4 regions of the Streptomyces sp. NPDC046215 genome follow, and region 3 is predicted to be linked to each of the others. Evidence: riboswitches for the same ligand, from Rfam matches in the RefSeq annotation. Region 3 holds a riboswitch; each other region holds the start of a gene.

The links. Region 3 has a riboswitch for cyclic di-AMP ahead of ABZ951_RS12020 (transglycosylase family protein). Riboswitches for the same ligand answer to the same signal wherever they lie in the genome.
Region 1: it holds a riboswitch for cyclic di-AMP, as region 3 does, so the genes downstream of both, ABZ951_RS24985 (C40 family peptidase) here and ABZ951_RS12020 (transglycosylase family protein) in region 3, are expected to answer to the same signal.
Region 2: it holds a riboswitch for cyclic di-AMP, as region 3 does, so the genes downstream of both, ABZ951_RS12740 (M23 family metallopeptidase) here and ABZ951_RS12020 (transglycosylase family protein) in region 3, are expected to answer to the same signal.
Region 4: it holds a riboswitch for cyclic di-AMP, as region 3 does, so the genes downstream of both, ABZ951_RS23005 (C40 family peptidase) here and ABZ951_RS12020 (transglycosylase family protein) in region 3, are expected to answer to the same signal.

What each region holds. Positions count from the first base shown of each region.
Region 1 covers NZ_JBEYZW010000068.1:4,578-10,086, forward strand. Annotated here, with positions in the region: gene ABZ951_RS24965 (8-amino-7-oxononanoate synthase) at 1-112, shown strand, start outside; gene ABZ951_RS24970 (DUF397 domain-containing protein) at 122-358, opposite strand; gene ABZ951_RS24975 (helix-turn-helix transcriptional regulator) at 368-1,237, opposite strand; gene ABZ951_RS24980 (ATP-binding protein) at 1,537-1,974, shown strand; gene ABZ951_RS24985 (C40 family peptidase) at 2,107-2,577, opposite strand; cyclic di-AMP (ydaO/yuaA leader) riboswitch at 2,581-2,779, opposite strand; gene ABZ951_RS24990 (SIS domain-containing protein) at 3,413-4,516, opposite strand; gene ABZ951_RS24995 (SDR family NAD(P)-dependent oxidoreductase) at 4,590-5,330, opposite strand.
Region 2 covers NZ_JBEYZW010000022.1:56,807-62,315, reverse strand. Annotated here, with positions in the region: gene ABZ951_RS12755 (GNAT family N-acetyltransferase) at 1-1,348, opposite strand, end outside; gene ABZ951_RS12750 (HPr family phosphocarrier protein) at 1,490-1,771, shown strand; gene ABZ951_RS12745 (GntR family transcriptional regulator) at 1,934-2,668, opposite strand; gene ABZ951_RS12740 (M23 family metallopeptidase) at 2,895-3,698, opposite strand; cyclic di-AMP (ydaO/yuaA leader) riboswitch at 3,712-3,868, opposite strand; gene ABZ951_RS12735 (pitrilysin family protein) at 4,118-5,485, opposite strand.
Region 3 covers NZ_JBEYZW010000020.1:95,358-100,866, reverse strand. Annotated here, with positions in the region: gene ABZ951_RS12030 (cytochrome P450) at 1-656, shown strand, start outside; gene ABZ951_RS12025 (transglycosylase family protein) at 836-1,846, shown strand; cyclic di-AMP (ydaO/yuaA leader) riboswitch at 2,108-2,289, shown strand; gene ABZ951_RS12020 (transglycosylase family protein) at 2,293-3,045, shown strand; gene eno (phosphopyruvate hydratase) at 3,352-4,632, shown strand; gene ABZ951_RS12010 (septum formation initiator family protein) at 4,788-5,297, shown strand; gene ABZ951_RS12005 (DUF501 domain-containing protein) at 5,350-5,509, shown strand, end outside.
Region 4 covers NZ_JBEYZW010000057.1:7,486-12,994, forward strand. Annotated here, with positions in the region: gene ABZ951_RS22990 (alpha/beta fold hydrolase) at 1-71, shown strand, start outside; gene ABZ951_RS22995 (hypothetical protein) at 91-1,125, opposite strand; gene ABZ951_RS23000 (S1 family peptidase) at 1,605-2,681, shown strand; gene ABZ951_RS23005 (C40 family peptidase) at 2,754-3,227, opposite strand; cyclic di-AMP (ydaO/yuaA leader) riboswitch at 3,231-3,394, opposite strand; gene ABZ951_RS23010 (glutamate--cysteine ligase) at 3,741-4,823, shown strand; gene ABZ951_RS23015 (MFS transporter) at 5,122-5,509, opposite strand, start outside.

The DNA of each region.
Region 1 (5,509 bases), on a different contig from region 3:
GTCCGTGCCGGACGGCATCTCGCGGCTGCGGCTCACCGCGCGCGCGGACCTGTCGGACCGGCAGGTGGCCGAGGCGGCCGGCACGGTCGTACGCACCGCGCCGGCCGCCTGAGGCTCAGCCTTACCCGGCGCTGCGGCCGGAGAGCGGGATGCGGCCGTCGCGCAGTCCTCCCACGAAGGAGGTCCAGGCGACGGGGGAGAACAGCAGGGCCGGTCGGGCGGTGTTCTTCGAATCGCGTACGGCGAGCAGCCCGGGGCGCAGGCCGGCCGTCTCCACACAGTTGTTCATTCCGGTGCTGTAGCTGCTGCGGCGCCACACTGCGCCACAGGTTGGTACATACCGCGGCATTGCGGACATGGTGCCTCCTCACGCGCCGTCGTTGATCCCGGCGATGAAATCCAACGAGTTCTCATGCGAGAGGGCGTGCGCCCGCAGCGTCGCGAATGCCGCGCCGTACGCCCGGAGGTCTTCTTTCCGCTCCAGGTAGAGGCTACTCGTCAAGTGGTCGAGAACAACCACATCCAGATCAGCAATGCGCGGAAATGAGAAGATAACAAAAGGTCCTGTGATGCCGATATGGCCGCTCTGGGAGAACGGCAGTACATGCAGCCGCACATGCCCCTGTGAACCCGTCTTCATCAGGTGCCGCAACTGCCCGGCCATGACCTCCGGCCCGCCTACTTCATGGCGCAGCACGGCCTCGTCCAGCACGGCGCACAGCTCCAGCGGCCGGTCGCCCTCCAGCACCGACTGCCTCGCCAGACGCACCCGCACCAGCTCCTCCACCTGCTCGGGCGGCGGGTCGTGGAGCGCGGCCCGGGTCACGGCCCGTGCGTACGCGGGGGTCTGCAGGAGGCCCGGCACCACCGTGGTCTCCAGGGTGCGCAGACGGGAAGCCTCCGACTCCAGGCTGATGAAGTCCAGATACGCGGGCGGCAGCCGGTCGCGATAGGCGTACCACCAGCCGCGCCGGGCCCCTTCGGCATCGGCGGACCCCGCCCCGCACAGGGCCCCCAGCAGGGCGCGCAGCTCCGGATCCGACACTCCGTACGCATCCAGCAGCAGCGCCACGTCCGCCGGTTTCACGCCACTGCTGCCCGTCTCGATCCGGCTGACCTTCGACTGGTGCCAGCCCACCGCCCGCGCGGCTTCCAGACTGGTCAGCCCGGTGAGCTCGCGCTGCCGACGCAGCTCCGCGCCCAGTTTGCGGCGGCGCACCGCAGGTCCGTTGCGCATCGGCCCCTCCCTCCGCCCGAGGTGAACGGCTCGTCCGCCCGGCCGTTTTCCGCGATCGCCTTATCGGCGACGGCACCCCCGGTCCGTTACCCCTGTGTCATTAGTCCAGTGTGCCGCCCAAATATGGGCTTCCGTCGTAGAGTTCACCGCTTCGAGCGACAGATATATGCATATCTCGGAGGATCGCCCCCATCACACCCGTTATCAGTGGCAGTCTGTCGCGAAGAGCCGTCCGAGGCCGCTCTCGACTTCACTGCGCAAAGCGTCGGAGTCCGGCCCCGGTAGGAAGGGACACCGCCATGGCAGACCAGCAAGAAGCCACCGTCACTCTGCCGAGCGCCCCCGCCTCGGTCTCCACGGCACGCCGCTATGTGGCCGGTGTGCTCGCGGAATGGGGGCTGCCCGGCGGCACCGACACCGCCGAGACGGTGCGGCTGATCGTCTCCGAGCTCGCCACCAACGCCGTGCAGCACACCCGCGGCCAGTCACCCACCTTCACCGTCGACGTCCGCCTGGAGCGGGATCAGCAGCTGCGCATCGGCGTCACCGACAGTCACCCCCGCTTCCCGCGCCGGCTGCCGGCGGCCGTCCAGCAGGACAACGGGCGGGGCATGGTCATCATCCGCTGTCTCACCGCGGAGCGCGGGGGAAGACTCTTCTTCACCCCGACCTCGGACGGCGGGAAGACGGTGTGGATCTCGCTCCCGTGGACCGTGGCGGTCAGCGCCGAACTCTGAACGGGGCGGGGACGGGGCGGCAGGGCCCCGGGCCCCCGCGCGGTGCGCGGAGGCCCGGGGTGGTGCCGGGCCCGCTGCCCCGGGCCCGGCCGCGCCGCGGGCGGTGCGCCCGGCGGCGGTCGCGTCCGGCGGTCAGTTCACCCGGCCGTAGAGCACGCTGTTGGTCCAGATCCGCTCCAGGCGGACGACCGAGCCGGTCTTGGGAGCGTGCCAGATCTTGCCGCCACCGGCGTATATCCCGACGTGGTAGATGCCGCGCCCCGAGCCGAAGAACACCAGATCACCGCGTTCCCGCGCGGCGCGCGGGATGTGGCGGGTGCGGTTGTACTGCTGGGCGGCGGTGCGGGGCAGTTGCTTGCCCGCCCGCTTGAAGGAGTAGAGCGTCAGGCCCGAGCAGTCGAAGCGGTACGGGCCGGTCGCCCCCCACTGGTAGGGGGAACCCTGTTTCGAGGCCGCGATGCGCAGTGCCGTGGTGGAGACGGTCGATGCCTCGGCGCCGGCCGCGCCGCCCGGCACCAGAACGGTGGCACCGACGGCTGCGAGCGTGAGGGCCGACGCCGCGCCGGCCCTGGACATCTTTGACGGACGTTTGTGCGCGCCCATTCTTCAACCCTTCGTCAGCCGCCTGTGAAGGATGACCTGTCGGGTTCGGGCAGGCGAAGTATGCCCGGCCGCGTCAACGGCTTCACCCCAAGGGCCGACCGCACTACTCTTGGTCGTCCCACCATGCTTGGGTCCTCCATCCCTGCCGATGCACTCAGTCGACCTGCATCCCGGCGGCGGCAGGGTTCGGCGTCCACCGGGACCGCCCCACCGGGATGGCGGGGTCTTGTCGTCGACGGGATCTTGGCGCAGCCCTGGTACGGATTCCGAGCGGAACCAAAGGTATGTGAGCCTGATCACTTCTGGGTAATTCCGGTGGACACGACGGCATTTGACCCTCATCGGATTCGCCTGTTGAGCCGCTGGCCTGCGGCCCGCCGCACCTGCTCCGGCGCGGTGTGCGTGCCCGGTTGACTTCGATCGCCGCGCCCCGTCTACGACATGATCCGGCGTATGGGGGAGCGGTGTTTATTCGCCCGCCGACCCCGGGTCCGTGGGCGCGGGCGGGAGCGTGAGCGGGATTGTGACCCGGTGCGCCCGACGCTCCCCGCCGGGGCCGGGCACCGCCCGTGTTCGGCGGGCCCGCTCGCAACTCCCCTTCGCCCCGTTCGCACACGGCTGCGAGCGCGCCCCGGGGTCCGGGGGCCGCGACGACCCAGGTCTGCGCCGCCCGTAGCCCGCCGTACGTGTCGTGCGGGCGGGCGGGATGGATCCGGCCCAGAAGATCCCGTACGTGCAGGGCGCAGCCGGGCGGTTCGGCCCGGCGCGGGCGGTCGGCGGGGGCCGCGGGCCGCTGCGAGCCGGGCCGCGGCCGCGGTATGCGGAAGGGGGCGGCTCAGCCGGCGGCCAGCTCCGCGCGGATGGTGTCGCCGTGGTACCAGGGGTTGCCCGCGGCCTCGGAGATCAGGTTCCGCGAGGTGGTGTCACGGTACCGGCCGAGGTCGAGTGTGAGGTACTGGACTAGCTCCAGCGCGGTGAAGTACTTGCGCATGAAGGTGGGCTGGGTCAGCGGGATCTCGGTGACCTCGATGTTCCGGTTCTGCGGCAGGTCACTTGTCAGCAGGCCGACCAGGTTCGTCATCTTCTGCCGCGTGTACGCGTCGTCCTGGTCGTCCTGGAAGATCAGGACGCTGTGCTTGCGCGTGGGGTCGGACAGCGTCGCTACCTCGCTGTGGCAGAACTCGTGGAAGAAGTTCCGCGTGGCGGGGACCATCGCCATCTCGTTGAGGTGCATCTTCGCCAGCTTCAGCAGGCTCTCGTGCCACAGGGGGGAGGCCAGCATGATGACGTTGGCGTCCCGGCTGCGCGCGGCGGCCGTACGGGCCAGCTCGCGGTGCGCGGCGGTGAAGTCGGTCTCCAGGTGGTCCGGGAGCGCGGCCACCTCGGGCCCGAAGTCCTGGGAGATCAGCCCCAGCTCGAAGAACATGTCCAGCAGGATCGCGAAGTACTGGCCCACGTGGAACAGCGGGTACTCGCGGTCCGGCTCGGTCAGCTGCCAGCGCGCGATCGAGACACCGTGCCGCTGCCCCAGCTCGCCGAGCTTGCCGCCCGAGGTGAGCAGCAGCACCCGGTCGTGGGCGTGCGCGAGGCGGTGGAAGACGTGCAGCGGCTCGGTCGAGTGGCCGCTGTAGGAGCTCAGGACGATCAGCGTGCGCTCGTCGTCCATGACGGAGGCGGGTATCAGATACCGGAAGTCGTAGTCGTTGAAGACGTGGAACTCCAAGTCCGTGTCGATGGAGTTGAAGAAGGCACGGACGACGTCGGAGACGATCGCGGAGCAGCCCATGCCGGTGAAGACGACCCGCTTGAAGTGGCCGTTCTTCATCCGGTCCCGCAGCGCGGGGCTGATCTCGGAGATCGAGTACTCCTCCGGCTTGCGGAAGCCGTCCCGGTACTGAGTGGTCAGAAAGGCTTCGTATCGGTCGATGCGCGACTGCATGCGGGTCTTCCCTTTCGGTCGTCCGTGCTGTGGGAGGTGCGGCATGGCTGTGCGGCGGCGCCCACCGGGCCCGTCACCACATGAACTGCCCGCCGTCCACGATGAATTTCTGTCCCGTGATGTAAGCGGCCTTCTCGCTCACCAGGAACTCCAGCGCATCGGCCATCTCCTCCGGGCTGCCGATCCGGCCCTGCGGGATCTCGGCCAGCAGCCGGTCGTGGTGCTCCTGCTCCGCCGTCCGGTACCGCGTGCGCATCTCCTCGGTGTCGATCATCCCGGGGATGAGCGAATTCACCCGGATCGTCGGCGCGAGCTCCAGGGCCAGGCACTTGGTGAGGTGCAGCAGCCCGGCCTTGCTGGCGCAGTAGTTGGCCCCGTTCAGCCGGGGCCGGATGCCGGTGGTGGCGGCCACGTTGACGACGGACCCGCCGCCGGCCTCCAGCATGGCCGGAGCCAGGGCCCGGGTGAGGTAGAAGGGGCCCGACAGGTTCGCCTCGATGACCTGGTTCCAGTCCGAGGGCGTCAGCTCCAGGAACGGACGGTCGATGTTCCGCCCCGCGTTGTTGACGAGGACGTGCGGCACCCCGTGCTCCGCCAGGACGAGCTCCGCGACGCGGGCGACGTCACCGGCGTCGGCCACGTCGCCCCGGAGCGCGGTGAAGCCTTCGCCCAGTTCCTTCACGGCGGCGGCGGCCGACTCCTGGTCGCCCCGGTACAGGGCGACGACCCGGTAACCCGTCGCCACCAGGCGCCTGCTGAGGCTCAGCCCGATGCCCTTGGTACCACCGGTCACCACGGCACGTCGTTCCTGCATGCGAGCTCCCTCGTACGGGCGGCCATTCCCGCTCCACACTTCACGGCGGGCGCCCGCGTATCCAGAACGTCCGCATGCTGGTACTCCGAGTACTACTCCCGACCGGGCCGCCCCCGCCGTACCGCTCTTCCCGCCGGCACGCCGGGGATTGACCGGCTGGCCGGATCCGGCACCCCATT
Region 2 (5,509 bases), on a different contig from region 3:
CGACGACCGGCTTGCGGGCCGAGGTGCGCCTGGCCAGCCGGGTGAATTTGCGGGGGTTGCCGATGGACTCCAGGTACATGAGGACGACGTCGGTGTCCGGGTCGTCGTGCCAGTACTGAAGGAAGTCGTTGCCGGAGACGTCGGCGCGGTTGCCGGCGGAGACGAAGGTGGAGACGCCGACGAGCCCGGCCGCGCGCCGGTGCAGCCCGGAGAGCAGGGCGATGCCGATGGCCCCGGACTGGCTGAACAGCCCGATCCGGCCGGCGTCGGGCAGCTCGGGAGCCAGGGAGGCGTTGAGCCGGACGTCCGCGGCGGTGTTGATCAGGCCGAACGCGTTGGGGCCGATGATGCGCATGCCGTACGAGCGGGCCTGGCGCACCAGCTCCCGCTGGCGGTCGCGGCCGTCGGCGCCGCTCTCGGCGTAGCCGGCGGAGAGGACCACCAGGCCCTGGACCCCGTGCTCGCCGCACTCGGCGACCACGGAGGGCACCTGCTCGGCGGGGACGGCGACGACGGCCAGATCGACGGGCTCGGTGATGCCGAGCACCGACCGGTGGGCGGGCACGCCCTCGGGCTCCAGCCGCGAAGGCCCCTCGGGGAAGGCGCGGTTGACCGCGTACGTCCGGCCGGTGAAGCCGCCCGCCAGCAGGTCGCGGAGGACGGCGCGGCCCATGCCGCCGGGCTCACGGCCGGTGCCGATGACGGCGACGGAGCCGGGGGCGATGAGGCGGTGCACGGAGCGGGCCTCGGCGCGCTGCTCGCGGGCACGCTGGACGGCCAGGGAGCGGTCGGTGGGCTCCAGATCGAGCTCCAGGCGGACCACGCCGTCCTCGAAGCTGCGCTTCTGGGTGTAGCCCGCGTCCGTGAACACCTTGATCATCTTGGTGTTGGCGGGCAGCACCTCCGCGGCGAAGCGGCGGATCGAGCGCTCCCGGGCGACGGCCGCGATGTGCTCCAGCAGCGCGGAGGCGACGCCCCGGCCCTGGTGGGCGTCCTGGACGAGGAAGGCGACCTCGGCCTCGTCGGCCGGCGCCGAGGCCGGCATGCCGGTGGCGTCGATGCGGTCGTAGCGGACGGTGGCGATGAACTCGCCTGCGACGGTGGCGGCGAGGCCCACCCGGTCGACGTAGTCGTGATGGGTGAAGCGGTGCACGTCCCGGTCGGACAGGCGCGGGTAGGGGGCGAAGAAGCGGTAGTACTTCGACTCGTCCGAGACCTGCTCGTAGAAGCTGACCAGGCGCCGGGCGTCGTCGGCGGTGATGGGGCGGATCTGCGCGGTGCCGCCGTCGCGCAGCACGACGTCGGCTTCCCAGTGGGTGGGGTACGCGTGCTCGGACGGCGTCTGCATGGGCCCAGCGTAAGGCCGGGCACCGACAGCGGTCCGGCTCGCGGTGGCGGGCCCGGCGGGGCAAGGTGGGGGCAGCCCGAGCACCGCCGACCCCGTGAGACACTGGTCTAGACAACCAATACTGACTTGAAGGGCAACACCATGGCTGAGCGCCGCGTTAATGTCGGCTGGGCCGAGGGCCTGCACGCGCGTCCCGCGTCGATCTTCGTCCGTGCGGCCACTGCCGCCGGCGTGCCCATGACGATCGCCAAGGCCGACGGCAACCCCGTCAACGCCGCCTCCATGCTGGCCGTGCTGGGCCTGGGCGCCCAGGGCGGCGAGGAGATCGTCCTCGCCACCGACGCCGAGGGCGCCGAGGCCGCTCTGGACCGCCTGGCGAAGCTCGTCGCCGAGGGCCTCGAGGAGCTCCCGGAGACGGTCTGATTCACCGGGACCACACGCGGCGGGGCCGCGGCAGCCGACTGAGGCCGCCGCGGCCCCGTCGTCCGTCCGCCGCCGGTTTATCGCCCGCTCCCCCGCACCGCATTCCCCGGCCCGGGGGCCGGGGAATTCCGGCGGTAACCGGGCCGGAATAGCGGTCCGTTGTTAAGGGCGGGCGATCGCCGTGTTTACAGTGTGTTTCGTATTCTGCGGCCGGTGCGGGTTTCGCGGCGGGGGCGGGGCGGGGCGGCGCAGCCGGTATTCGCCCGGCGTGCGGTCCACGCGGGCCGCGGCCAGCGCGCGGGCCCGGTCGGCGTCGCCGCGGGCCACCGCGTCGACGAGCGCCCCGCACGCCGCCCACGCCTCCACCGGCCGGGCGGGCGGCTCCGGCACGTACACCCAGGCGATCTTCAGCCGCAGCTGGGTGAGGAGCCCGGCGAGGCTGGGACTGCCCGACGCCTGGGCGAGCGTCTCGTCGAACCAGTCGCTCAAGGGCCGCAGTTCGGCCGTCAGCCCGGCACGGGCGCGCTCCTGACCGAGCTTGACCAGCCCGCGCAACACCTTTACATGCGCCTCCGTGCGCCGCTGCGCGGCCCGCGCCGCGCCCAGCGGCTCCAGCAGGGCCCGGACGTCCAGGAGGTCGGCCGCCTCCCGCTCGGTGGGCTCCGCCACGCAGGCGCCCGCGTGCCGGCGGGTGGTGACGAACCCTTCGGAGGCCAGGGTGCGCAGGGCCTCGCGGACCGGTACCCGGGAGACGCCGTACTGCCGGGCGAGGAGCTCCTCGGTGAGCCGGCTGCCGGGCGGGAACCTGCCGGAGACGATGTCGTCCCGGATGGCCGTGCAGACGGCGTGCGTCGAAATGCGGCGGCCGTCCCGCACCGCTCTGCCGTCCCCGCTCACGTACGGCCCCGCATGGGTGTACCTCCGCATTGACCTCCGCGAAACGCGGCCTATTGTCACTTGTTGAGCGACTCTATTGCAGTCGGGTGCGAATTCCGATGGCCACGGTGTTTCCATCGATATGTTTTGGCCAACACAAAGGCCCCGGCCGGGGGCCGGGGCCTTCGATGAAGCGTGTCGCGCGCCCGTCGCGGCGGACGGCGCGTCAGGGGCGGTCGGGCGACCGTCAGATGCCGACGCCGTGCGAGCGCAGGTACTCGACCGGGTCGATGTCGGTGCCGTACGTCGCGCCGGTGCGGGCCTCGAAGTGCAGGTGCGGGCCGGTGACGTTGCCCGTGGAGCCGGAGATGCCGATCTGCTGGCCCGCGGTGACCGCCTGGCCGGCGCTGACGCTGATCGAGCTGAGGTGGCCGTACTGCGTGTAGGTGCCGTCGTTGTGCTTGATGACGACGTTGTTGCCGTACGCGCCGCCCCAGCCGGCCTCGACGACGGTGCCGGCGCCCACGGACTGCACCGTGGAGCCCTCGGCGGCGTGGAAGTCGACACCGGTGTGGCTGCCGGAGGACCACAGGCCGCTGGACGCCTTGTAGGAGGTCGAGACGTAGGAGCCGTCGATGGGCGCGACGTAGGCGTTGAGGCGCTTGCGCTGCTCCTCGCGGTCGGCCCGCTCCTTCTCGGCGCGCTCGGCGTCGGCCTTGCGCTTGGCCTCGTCCGCGGCCTTCTTGACCGCGGCGGCCTCCTTCTTGGCCTCGGCCTCGGCCTGGAGGCGGGCGGTGGTCTCCTCGGCGCTGGTGCGCTGGACCTCGGCCTGCTCGCCGACGCGGTCAGCCGTGTCGTCGCCGATGACGATGGCCTGGGTCAGGCCGGTGTCCTCGGTGCGGGGCGCGTCGTCGGTCGCGGCGAGCGCCGGGGCGGCGAAGCCCGCGACGACACCGGTGGCCGTGAGGGTGGCTATGCCCGCGATGTTCGCGCCGGTGCGGACGGCGCGGCTCGGACGGCGGTGCTTCCCGGTGGCACGAGTGAACGCCATAGGTACGGCTGATCCTTTCCTTCCTTCTCGCCTACCGGGTTAGCTGACGGGTTCGGAGCAGGAAGGTCTCCTACGACTCCCTCCGGAAAGGGAACCGATTCACCCCAGGGGACATGTGGGTCCCCGGTTCCCCCGGCTCGCGCCGTACGGGGATTCGGCGATGGCTGCCCGGTGCCGCGGATGCGGCGCGCAATATGACGGACAGCCGCCCTGACGCTAGACGCCGCCTCTTTCCCACGGCAAACAGAACTCATGTTTTGTGGCGTACACCACAGTTCAGAGGTGCAACCACTCCACTAAATCGGACATAAAGGAGGCACGCGTGACCCGTCGGTCTCGCGTGCCTCCCGGGCGATATGAGCCCCCATCAGAGCCGTGTCAGGACCGGCCGGACCGGGCCGGACGCGGATCCGCCCAGCTCAGCCCGTGATCACCGTCACCTCTCCGATGCCCAGCGCCTTCACGGGCGCCTCGATCTCGGCGGCGTCACCGACGAGGACCGTCACCAGGCGGTCCACCGGAAACGCGTTGACAGCGGCGGCGGTGGCCTCCACGGTGCCGGTCTGCGCGAGGCGCTCGTAGAGCCGGGCCTGGAAGTCGTCGGGGAGGTGCTGCTCGACCTGGTCGGCGAGCGTCCCGGCGACGGCCGCGGCCGTCTCGTACTTCAGCGGGGCGACGCCCACGAGGTTCTGCACGGCGCTGTCCCGCTCGGCGTCGGTCAGCCCCTCGGCCGCGAGGGTGCGCAGCACGGCCCACAGGTCGGCCAGGGCCGGGCCGGTGGAGGCGGTGTCCACCGAGCCGCTGATGGCGAGCATGGCCGCGCCCGTGCCCTGCGCGGTGGAGCGCAGCACCTGGCCGAAGGCCCGCACGCCGTAGGTGTAGCCCTTCTCCTCGCGCAGGACGCGGTCGAGGCGGGAGGTGAGGGTGCCGCCGAGGCAGTACGTACCGAGCACCTGGGCCGGCCAGACGCGGTCGTGCCGGTCGGCGCCGATCCGGCCGATGAGCACCTGCGTCTGGACCGCGCCGGGGCGGTCGACGATGACGACGCGCCCGGTGTCGTCGGCGGTGATCGGCGGCACCGGGCGGGGCTCGGCGGCCGGGCCGGTCCAGGCGCCGAGCGTCTCGGCGAGGGCCGCGTCGAGGTCGATGCCGGTGAAGTCGCCGACGACGACGGCCGTGGCGGTGGCGGGCCGGACGTGGGCCGCGTAGAAGGCCCGCACGGCGGCGGCGTCGATGCGGGCGACGGTCTCCTCCGTGCCCTGGCGGGGCCGGGACATCCGCGAGTCGGCGGGGAAGAGCGCCCGCGAGAGGGCCATGGCGGCCCGGCGGGAGGGGTTGGCCAGCTCGTGCGGGATCTCGTCCAGGCGGTTGCGGACGAGGCGCTCGATCTCGCTGTCGGGGAAGGCGGGGGCGCGCAGGGCGTCGGCGAGCAGGCCGAGCGCCTTGGGGAGCCGGGAGGCCGGGACCTCCAGGGAGACCCGGATGCCGGGGTGGTCGGCGTGCGCGTCCAGGCTGGCGCCGCAGCGCTCCAGCGCGGCCGTGAACTCCTCGGCGGTGTGCTTGTCGGTGCCCTCGGTGAGGGCCCGCGCCATGATGGTGGCGACGCCGTCGAGGCCCTCCGGCTCGGCGTCCAGGGGCGCGCCGAGGTTCACCTCGACGGCGACGATCTGCTGGCCGGGGCGGTGGCAGCGCAGCAGGGTGAGGCCGTTGGGCAGCTCGCCGCGCTCGGGGGCGGGGAAGGCCCAGGGGGTCGCCTCGCCGGCCTGCGGCCGGGGGTGGAGGTCCATCGGGGTGCCGGTGGCCACGGTGTC
Region 3 (5,509 bases):
ACCTGGCGGAACTGATCCACCGAAAGCGGGAGAACCCCGGCGAGGACCTCATCTCCGGCCTCATCCGGGCCAGCGACCACGGCGAGCACCTCACCGAGAACGAGGCCGCCGCCATGGCCTTCATCCTGCTCTTCGCCGGCTTCGAGACGACCGTCAACCTCATCGGCAACGGCACCTACGCGCTGCTGCGCAACCCCGGGCAGCGCGAGCGCCTGCAGCGCGCCCTCGCCGAGGGCGACGAGGGCCTCCTCGCCACGGGCGTCGAGGAACTGCTCCGCTACGACGGCCCCGTGGAGATGGCGACCTGGCGCTTCGCCACCCAGGACCTGACCCTGGGCGGGCAGCGCATCGCCGAGGGCGACCCCGTGCTCGTCGTCCTCGCGGCAGCCGACCGCGACCCGGAAAGGTTCACGGAACCGGACACCCTGGACCTCGCCCGCAGTGACAATCAGCACCTCGGCTACGGGCACGGCATCCACTACTGCCTGGGCGCGCCGCTCGCCCGCCTGGAGGGGCAGACCGCGCTCGCGACCCTGCTGCGCCGCCTGCCCGATCTGCGGCTGGCCGCCGATCCGGAGGAGCTGCGCTGGCGCGGCGGGCTCATCATGCGCGGACTGCGGACCCTGCCGGTGGAGTTCACGGCCTGTACCAAATGACCCTAGGTCAACTCACGTGACCTTCGCGTGACCTCCGCTACATCAGCTTGTGACTCCCGGGGCCCGTCGCTATGTTCGACGACCATATTCGCCGCCACATGAGAGGCCCTCACATGCGCTCCGGGAACGGTCGACATCGCAGACCCCGCCAGGTACCCGCCATCGTGGTCGCGGCGGGGGTGACGGGATCCGCCCTGGCCATGCCGCTGCTGGCCGCCACCGGGGCGAGTGCCGCGGACGCCCCCACGTGGGACCGCGTCGCCCAGTGCGAGAGCGGGGGCCTGTGGAGCGCCAACAAGGGCAACGGCTCCTACGGCGGGCTGCAGCTCACCCAGGAGCTCTGGGAGCAGAACGGCGGCCGGGCGTACGCCCCGCGCCCCGATCTGGCCAGCCGCTCGCAGCAGATCGCCGTCGCCGAGAAGATCCTCGGCAGCAGCGGAACCGGCGCCTGGCAGGGCTGCGCGGCGACTTCGGGCCTCGACAAGGGCGGCAAGGCACCGGAGGTGAACCCGGGCAGCACCGTGGACCCCAAGCCGTCGGCGACCACCCCGCGCACGCCGGAACCCGAGCCCTCGTCGCCTGCTTCACCTTCCTCTCCGGCCGCACCCTCCTCACCGGCCACCCCGTCCGCACCGCCCTCGGCCTCGCCTTCGGCGCCCTCCTCGCCCGCGGTGCCGTCCGCGGAGCCCTCCGCGACCCCGGGCGGGCCGTCGGCCCCGGTCTCCCCGTCCCCGTCGGAGCACCGGCCCGGCACGCCGGAGAGCACGCCGTCGGCCCCCGCGGCCGGGGAGCAGGACGGGCGGCACCGCAAGGGCGGTCCGGCCGACGACCCCACCGAGATCCCCACCGCCCCCGCCCCGTCCGCCGACGCACCCTCCGGGATTCCCTCCGGCACGCCCGGCCCGGACGCCCCCGGCGACCCCGCCACCGGCACGGACGGCACCGGCAAGCACCGTGCGCAGCCCCCGCGTTCGGACGACGGGCGGCCCTCGCGCGGCGGCGCGGACGCCCGTCCGGGCGTACCGGCCACCGGGGACTACACCGTGCGAGATGGTGACAATCTGTCAGTCATCGCGGAAAAGCACTCCGTTACGGGCGGTTGGCAGTCTCTGTACGAGCGCAACGAGAAAGCTGTCGGAAGCGATCCGGATTTGATCCATCCAGGTCAGAAGCTTGAGATCGGTAAATAGTGCGAGAGTTCGGGGGGAATGTCCGTTCCAGTCGAAAGTGAGACATGGGTCTCGTTGACTTTTGCTGGAACGGCCCCTTCCCAAAGTTTCGACACCCGCTCCCACCTGCGGAAATGATCGGTTCCTCGGGGTAACGCGGGGCAACTGTGGCCGGAAAGAGGGGTTTGAACCCTCGGGCCGACTGTGTTTACCGTCGAGACCGCTCGCCACCGCGGGCACCACGGTCGTCACGCCGAATCCTGCCGACGACCGGCGGAGTCGTCGCGTTAAGCGCCGTAGGCAGGAGCGGGGGAACCAAGGTAGGCGCCGTGATGGGCCGTCGGTCGGTGACCGGCGGGAACCGGAGCGGCTTGGGGTGAAGCCGAGTGTGCTCGCACACGAGGCCGGGCGAACTCACAGCCCGAACCCGACAGCTCACCTCGTAGGCGTCGGTGAGGAAACGACTCATGTCCAAGGGCAAGCACCGCCGTCCGTCCAAGGCCGTCCGTATCGTCACGCTCGCCGGTGTCACCGGCGCGGCCGTCGCCGCTCCGCTGATGATCGCCACCTCCGCGAACGCCGCTTCCGTCTCCACCTGGGACAAGGTCGCCCAGTGCGAGTCCACGGGTAACTGGTCCATCAACAGCGGCAACGGCTACTACGGCGGCCTGCAGTTCTCCAAGAGCTCCTGGGACGCCGCGGGTGGCGGCAAGTACGCCGCGTACCCGCACCAGGCTTCCAAGAGCCAGCAGATCGCCGTCGCCGAGAAGCTGCTCGCCATGCAGGGCCCGGGTGCCTGGAGCTGCGCTCCCGGTACCGGCCTGAGCGCCGGCGGCCCGAAGGCCAACGTCGACACCTCCGGTTCCGGTTCGGTGGCCAAGAAGGCCGACCGCGGCACCACGTCGACGAAGTCCCACGCCGACCGCAGCGAGCGCCAGGCCGCGCCGAAGCAGGCCGCGCCCAAGCACGCCGCCCCGCAGCCGAAGGCCGAGCAGGCCGAGGAGGCCCCGGCCCCGAAGCAGGCCGCGCCCAAGCACGCCGCCCCGCAGTCCTTCAAGAAGGGCGACGGCGAGTACGAGGTCAAGGCCGGCGACACCCTCGGCAAGATCGCCGACGCCAAGAAGGTCCAGGGCGGCTGGGAGAAGCTGCACGACCTCAACAAGGACGTCGTCGAGAACGCCGACCTGATCTTCCCCGGTCAGATGCTGCACCTCAGCTGATCCGGCGGGCGCGGTGGAGCACCGCGCCCCCCTCGCCCATGACGGGCCCACAGCGGGACGGCCCCGCCCCGGCACGCCTCTCCCCGAGGCGTGCCGGGGCGGGGCTCCGCCGTTCCCGGGCCCTCCCGCCGGCCCCCGGCGCCGGCCCGGACCCGTTCCCGCTCAGCGAACACCCCGGTCATTCGTCCGGTGATCTCGGCATTTGTGCGGTTTTTCGGCCCGGGAGGCGGTCCGTGGGCAGGCGCAGCCTCCGGCGCCCGTTAGGCTCGTGCTGCAGAACTCCAGACACCCACGAAGGAGACCCTCGTGCCGTCCATCGACGTCGTCGTAGCTCGCGAGATCCTCGACTCGCGAGGCAACCCCACGGTCGAGGTCGAGGTCGGCCTCGACGACGGCTCCACGGGCCGTGCCGCCGTGCCGTCCGGCGCCTCCACCGGTGCCTTCGAAGCCATCGAGCTGCGTGACGGTGACAAGAACCGTTACCTCGGCAAGGGCGTCGAGAAGGCCGTCCTCGCCGTCATCGAGCAGATCGGCCCGGAGCTCGTCGGCTACGACGCCACCGAGCAGCGCCTGATCGACCAGGCGATGTTCGACCTGGACGCCACCGACAACAAGGGCTCGCTCGGCGCCAACGCCATCCTGGGCGTCTCCCTCGCCGTCGCGCACGCCGCGTCCGAGGCCAGCGACCTCCCGCTCTTCCGCTACCTGGGCGGCCCGAACGCGCACCTGCTGCCCGTTCCGATGATGAACATCCTCAACGGTGGGTCGCACGCCGACTCCAACGTCGACATCCAGGAGTTCATGATCGCGCCGATCGGCGCGGAGTCCTTCTCCGAGGCCCTGCGCTGGGGCGCCGAGGTCTACCACACCCTCAAGTCCGTCCTGAAGACCAAGGGCCTGTCCACCGGTCTCGGCGACGAGGGCGGCTTCGCCCCCAACCTGGGCTCCAACCGCGAGGCCCTCGACCTCATCCTCGAGGCCATCAAGCAGGCCGGTTACACCCCCGGCCAGGACATCGCGCTCGCCCTGGACGTCGCCGCCTCCGAGTTCTACAAGGACGGCTCGTACAACTTCGAGGGCAAGTCCCGCTCGGCCGCCGAGATGACGGACTACTACGCCGAGCTCGTCGCCGCGTACCCGCTGGTCTCCATCGAGGACCCGCTGTTCGAGGACGACTGGGACGGCTGGAAGATCCTCACCGAGCGCCTCGGCGACCAGGTGCAGATCGTCGGCGACGACCTCTTCGTCACCAACCCCGAGCGCCTCGGCCGCGGCATCGAGGAGGGCGCCGCCAACGCCCTGCTGGTCAAGGTCAACCAGATCGGCTCGCTGACCGAGACCCTCGACGCCGTCGAGCTGGCCCAGCGCAACGGCTTCAAGTGCATGATGTCCCACCGCTCCGGCGAGACCGAGGACGTCACCATCGCCGACCTGGCCGTCGCCACCAACTGCGGCCAGATCAAGACCGGTGCCCCGGCCCGCTCCGAGCGCGTCGCCAAGTACAACCAGCTGCTGCGCATCGAGGAGATCCTCGACGACGCCGCGGTGTACGCCGGCCGCAGCGCGTTCCCGCGCTTCAAGGGCTGAGCGACCCCCAAGGGCTGAGCGATCCCCAAGGGCTGAAAATCCCCCCGGGACAGACAGCAGCCTCACTACGTCCCCGGCCACGGTCCCGTACCGTGGCCGGGGACGTACGTTCGTAGCGAGGCTGCGGGCGCCAGGAGACCCCACGGGGAGGCGATGTGGCGGCGGAACGCTCCTCCACCGCAACCAGGCTCAAGGCTCTCGGAACGGTGCTCGCGCAGCGCCCGGCGGCCCGCGGCGGCCGGGCGTACCGCGCCAGGCCGCCCCGCCGCAGCCGGCTCACCGGCCGCGCCGCGCTCCTCGCGCTGGTCGTCTGCTCCCTGGTCGTCGCCCTCGCCTACCCCATGCGCCAGTGGGTCACCCAGCGCTCGGACATCGCCGACCAGCGGCGCCAGTCCGAGCAGGCCCGCGAGCACGTGAAGCGGCTCCTGGAGGAGAAGGCGCGCCTGGAGGACCCCGCCTACGTCGAGCAGCAGGCCCGCGAACACCTGCACTACCTGCGCCCCGGTGAGACCGGCTACAGCGTGATCGACGGCAGCGGCGACGCCCGGCGGCCCAGGGACCAGGGGGCCGCCGACCGGCCCTGGTACAGCAACCTCTGGGACGGGGTGGACGCGGCGGACGCCACGGCCCCCGCGCCCGCGCCCGGCACCACCGCCTCCCCGTAGGCCCGTACCGACCCCGATCCGAAGACCGAGCACGAGCGAGTACGAGCGAGACATGGACACCCCTCCTCCGAAGACCGAGCCCACCGAGCCCACCGACGCCGACATCGCGGCGTTCAAGGAGCAGCTCGGCCGGCCGCCGCGCGGCCTGCGCGCCATCGCCCACCGCTGCCCCTGCGGCAACCCCGACGTCGTCGAGACCCAGCCCCGGCTGG
Region 4 (5,509 bases), on a different contig from region 3:
ACAAGACGGTCAACGACTACCTGCTGACGGGCGATCTGCCCGCCGCCGACACCACCTGCGCGCGCGACTGAGCGAAGCCGGGGCGGCCCCTCAGAGCAGCTCTCGCTGCCCGCCGTACCCGGCGAAGTAGGTGCGCAGGGCCGCCAGGTGCGGCAGGACGGGCCGGTGTGCCGTGGGCAGCACCCCCAGGCGGATCTGGGGGTGCCGCGCGCGGGCCAGGTCGAAGGCCCGGACCACCGGCTGCGCCGGCGGGGCCGCGGAGTCCCCGGCCAGGGGCGCGAACCCGGTCCACCACACCGGCTTGCCGCCGTCCCGGTACGCCCGCATCACCTCCGCCACGGCCGGGAAGTTCCCCGGCCCCAGGGCGGCGGGCTCCTCCTCCGGGCCGGGGCCGAGGCCGGGGCGGAGAGCCAGGACGTCGAAGTGGTCGCGGGCGCCCGCCGCGTAGACGTCCCGCACGAAGCGGTGGTCGGTGTGGCGGGGCCCGCCCAGCACCACGACGGAGGACGGGCGGGCCGACCGCAGCCCCCGCGCGCACGCCCCGAGCAGCGCGACGTAGCGGGCCGTGCGCTCGGCCGGGTCGGTGACGCCGGTGGTGTCCGGCACGTTGGGCTCGTGCCACACCTCCCAGGCGTGGACGCGGTCCCCGTAGGTGGCGGCCAGCCAGGCGGCCCAGGGGGTGACGGCCCCGGGGTCGTCGGGGAAGCGCGCGGCGGGATCCTGGAGGGTCGCGCCCGCCCGTGCCCACGCGGGCGACCCGTGGAGGGTGACGAGCGCCTTCATCCGGCGCCCGGCCACGGCGTCCAGGAGGGCCTGAAGGCGCTGGTGGTAGGGGTGACCGGGATCGGGCCCGCCCCGGCCGCGCTCGCTCCTGGACCAGGCGACCTCGACGCGGACGACGCCGACGCCGTACGCCCGCAGGGTGTCGAGGTGGCGGTGGAAGGCGGGGCGGGGCCGCCCGTCCTGCCAGTACCCCTTGCCCATGCCGTGGAACTCCGCCCCCAGCGCGGGCGGCACGGACCGGGCGGTGAGGGCCGGCGCGGCCGGGGCCGCCCCTCCCGCGCCGGGAAAGGTCGTGGCGAGAGCCGCGCCGGCGGCCGAGACGACGAAGGTACGGCGACTCATGCCGTGCAGCCTTCCAGCAGCGGCCTCCCCTGCCACCGCTCCGACGCGGGCATCACCCGTACAGGTGGCGGTGGCGGGAGCCCGATGTCCGCCACGGGCGTGCGGCAGGTCGGCGCGTGCGCGGAGTGCGCCCACCGGAGGCCGAGCCGGTGAGCGATTATCGGACAGGCGCGGGGGCCGATGTCCGCTCAGCGCTCCACGGCGGTTCCCGCTTGTCACCCGCGGTCAGTGGTGCGGCGCGTGGTGCCCCTGTGCGGCAGGAGGCGCGGGGACGCCTCGCACGGAAGGCCGAATGCTGCTCTTGAACGTCGCTCCGGGCGACCGGATACTCGATCGCACTTGACATGGACGCGACCGTTTTTCATCGGCCCCCACCCGGTGTCGCGCCCGGTCCCCACCCGACCCGCACGCGCTCACCCCGTACGTCCTCCGCGCCCGGACATCGATGTCACCGGGCGCTCCCCCACAGGAGGTCCCGAGTGACACGCTCACGCATTCCCGCACGCCGCCGTGCCGCCCTGGCCGGCGCCGCGGCCGCGGCCCTGACGGCGGCGGCCCTCACCCTGCCGAACGCCCACGCCGCCCCCGCCCCCGGCCCCGAGGCCCTTTCCGGCGTCGATGCGTCGCGCCTCGCCCAGCGGCTCGCCGCCGCGCTCCCGGCGGAGACGGCCGGTGCGTACTACGACGCCGGGGCGCGGCGGCTCGTCGTCGGCGTCGTCAGCCGGAAGGCGGCCGACGCGGTGCGGGCGGCGGGCGCCGAGGCCAGGTTCGTCCGGCACTCGGCCGCCGAGCTCGCCTCGGCCCGGCGCGCGCTCGCCGCGCAGGCCGCGATACCGGGCACCACCTGGTCCGTCGACCCCCGGGCCAACAGGCTCGCCGTCACCGCCGACAGCACGGTGGAGGGGACCGCGCTGGCGCGGCTGGAGAAGGCCGTCGCCGGGCTCGGCGACAAGGCGGCGCTCAGGCGGACGCCCGGGAAGCTCCGGCCGTTCATCGCGGGCGGCGACGCGATCTGGGGCAGCGGCGTGCGCTGTTCGCTGGGGTTCAACGTCACCAAGGGCGGCAAGCCGTACTTCCTGACCGCCGGTCACTGCGGCAACGTCTCCTCCAGCTGGTCCGCCTCGCAGGGCGGCGGCCGGATCGGGGTGACGGAGAGCTCGTCCTTCCCCGGCAACGACTACGCGCTGGTGCGCTACACCTCCACCGTGGCCCACCCCAGCGCGGTGAACCTCTACAACGGCCGGCTGCAGGAGATCACCGCGGCCGGTGAGGCGACCGTCGGGGAGCAGGTGCGGCGCAGCGGCAGCACCACCCGGCTGCACGACGGCGAGGTGACCGGCCTCGACGTGACCGTCAATTACGAGGAGGGCGCGGTCGACGGCATGATCGCCACCACGGTCTGTGCCGAGCCGGGCGACAGCGGCGGGGCCCTGTTCGACGGCGGCACCGCCCTGGGGATCACCTCCGGCGGCAGTGGCGACTGCGGCTCCGGCGGCGAGACGTTCTTCCAGCCGGTGACCGACGCCCTGCGGGCCTACGGGGCGCAGATTCCCTGACCCCCGGCCCGCCGGCCCGGCCCCCGCGTACGCCTCCCGGCGCCGGGGGCCGCGCCGCGTCCTGGTGGCGCGTCAGTTGACGCGGCCGTACCAGACGCTGTTGCTCCAGATCTTCTCCAGCCGGACGGACGCGCCGGGCTTGGGCGAGTGCCAGATCTTGTTGTCCCCGGCGTAGATGCCCACGTGGTAGACGTTGCTGCCGGAGTGGAAGAAGACGAGGTCACCGGCCTGGCGCGAGCCCGCGGACAGGTGCCGGGTCTTGTTGTACTGCTGGGCGGCGGTGCGCGGCAGCGACTTGCCGACCTTCTTGAACGAGTAGAGCGTCAGGCCCGAGCAGTCGAACCGGTTGGGGCCCGCGGCGCCGTACTGGTAGGGCGAGCCCTTCTTCGAGGCCGCGACCTTCAGGGCGCTCTGGCCGGCCGTCGCCGCCTGGGCGTCACCGGCCATGCCGGGCAGCAGCATCGACGCGGTCACGGTGGCCGCGGTGAGGACGGACGCGGCCCCGGCCTTGGAAACGAGCGCGGGTATGCGAGGGAACGCAGACATGCCAAAACCCTTCGTCATCCGCCTGCGAAAGATGACCTGTCGGGTTCGGGCTGTCGAAGTTGCCCGGCCACAGTTGTGGCTTCACCCCAAGAACCACCGCGATCGTGGTTCGCCTTGCTCGGGTCTCCCGCTCCTGCCGATCCATAGGGATCTGTCCGCACCCGGACAGCGGCAGGACTCGGCGTCCGCCCGGGTCGCCCGCCTCGGTGACGGGATCTTGTTGTTCGAGCCAAGATCCTGCATCACGGAACGCCCGAATCCCGCGTCGGAAGGGGCATCTGTGAACTTCTTCACTTCATCGCCCGCCGCGGAACCGGGGGTTGTCGATGCCTCGGGCGAACCACGCAAACCCTTTTATCCAAAGGGCTTTGAAGAAAGCGGAAGACCGAAATCGCGTCACATGAGTGCCCCTGACACGGGTACCCGCACGAACACGGGGCTGCTTTGCGTCACAAATACGCGGCGGCCGGGTCCGCGCGGTTCGGTGCCGGGGCACGGGGGTAGCGATACGGCATGCTCACCCTAGGGATCGAGGAGGAGTATCTTCTGCTCGACCCGGCCACCGCACTGCCCGTAGCCCTGGCAGAGCAGGTCTGCGCGGCATTGGACCTGGAGCCGGCCGTGCACGAGCGGGAGATTCAAGCGGAGCTCCTGCAGGCCCAAGTGGAAGTAGCCACTCCGGTCTGCACGGACCTCGCGGAGGCGAGCCGGCACCTGCTGCGGCTGCGCCGCGCCGTCAGCGCCGCCGCCAAACAGAACGGCTGCCGGATCGCCGCCTGCGGGACGTCCCCGCGCGCGGGCCTGGCCCCCGTCCCCGTCACGCGCAGTCCGCGGTATCTGGCCATGCACGCCCGCGCCCCCCAGCTGGTGGACGAACAGCTGGTCAACGGCATGCACGTGCACATCGCCATCCCCGACCGCGAGACGGGCGTCGCCGTCCTGAACCGGCTCCGTCCGTGGCTGCCCGTGCTGGTGGCCATGGCGGCGAATTCCCCGATGTGGCACGGCCTGGACACCGGGTTCGCCAGCTGGCGCACCGTGGTCTACAGCCGCTGGCCCGTCTGCGGGCCGCCCCCGCACTTCGCCGGCCTCGCCGACTACGAGGAGCGGATACAGGCGCTGTTCGTGGCCGGGGCGATCAGCGACCGGGGGCAGCTGTACTGGCAGGCGCGGCTGTCGGACCGCTACCCCACCATCGAGGTGCGGTGCCTGGACGTCCAGTTGCGGGTCGACGACGCCGTCATGTTCGCGGGCATCGTCCGCGCGCTGGTGGCCACGGCCATCCGGGACGAGAAGACCGGGCCCCCGGTCTCCCACTGTCCCCAGGAGCTGCTGAACGCCTCGAACTGGCACGCGGCCCGGCACGGGCTGGAGGGGGTGCTGGTCGACACCGAGGGCAAGCGCCGGGGCGCCGAGGACGTCGTGCACTCCCTGCTCGCCCACATCGAGCAGGCGCTGGCGGAGTCGGGTGACACCCGTCAGGTGAGCGCGCTGGTCCACCGTCTCCTGCGGCGGGGCACCCCGGCGGACCGGCAGCGCCGGGTCCTGGCCGCGGACGGCATCCGCGCCCTCACCGACCTCATCACCGAGCCGTGACCGCCCGGACGGGCGGGAAGGGCGGTACCGGCGCGCGGGCCGGGCAGCGGGATCGCCCTCGATCCGCCCGGGCACCGGCGGGCGGTCGCGGGCGGGTGCACGGGAACGCGTGGACGGCAGCACGGCGGCAAGGCCCGGGGGACACAGTCCGGGACGGGCCGGCGGATCCGCCGGCCGGCGCGGACCGCACCGCGAGGAGGACGCGGAGGCAGGCGGCCTGCCGGCGGGCGAAGCGCGGGCCGGGCAGGCCGCCCCGGCCGGGCCCGGCGGACCGGCGCGCCCCGCCCGCAGCCGCGGCTCAGTGGGCGGAATCGGCCCGGAAGCCCCGTGGCACGAGGACGGCCGCCAGCGCGACGGCCACCGCCACGATGCCCAGGGACACCAGTGAGGTGCTGGTCAGCGCGTCGTCGTAGGCGGTGCGGGCGGTGTCGAGGAGGGCGTGGCCCACCTCGGTGTCGTGGCCGAAGGACCGGGCCACGTGGTCGGCACCGCCCACCGACTCCCGCGCGGTCTCCAGGTCGTCCCCCCGCAGTTGCGCCGGCAGTCCGGTCATCTCGGAGCGGAACAGCGTGGTGTGCACGCTGCCGAGCAGGGCCACGCCGAAGCCGATGCCCAGTTCGTAGGCGCTCTCGGAGACCGCGCCCGCCTGGCCGGCCCGCTCGGGCCGGACGGCCGAGATCATCACG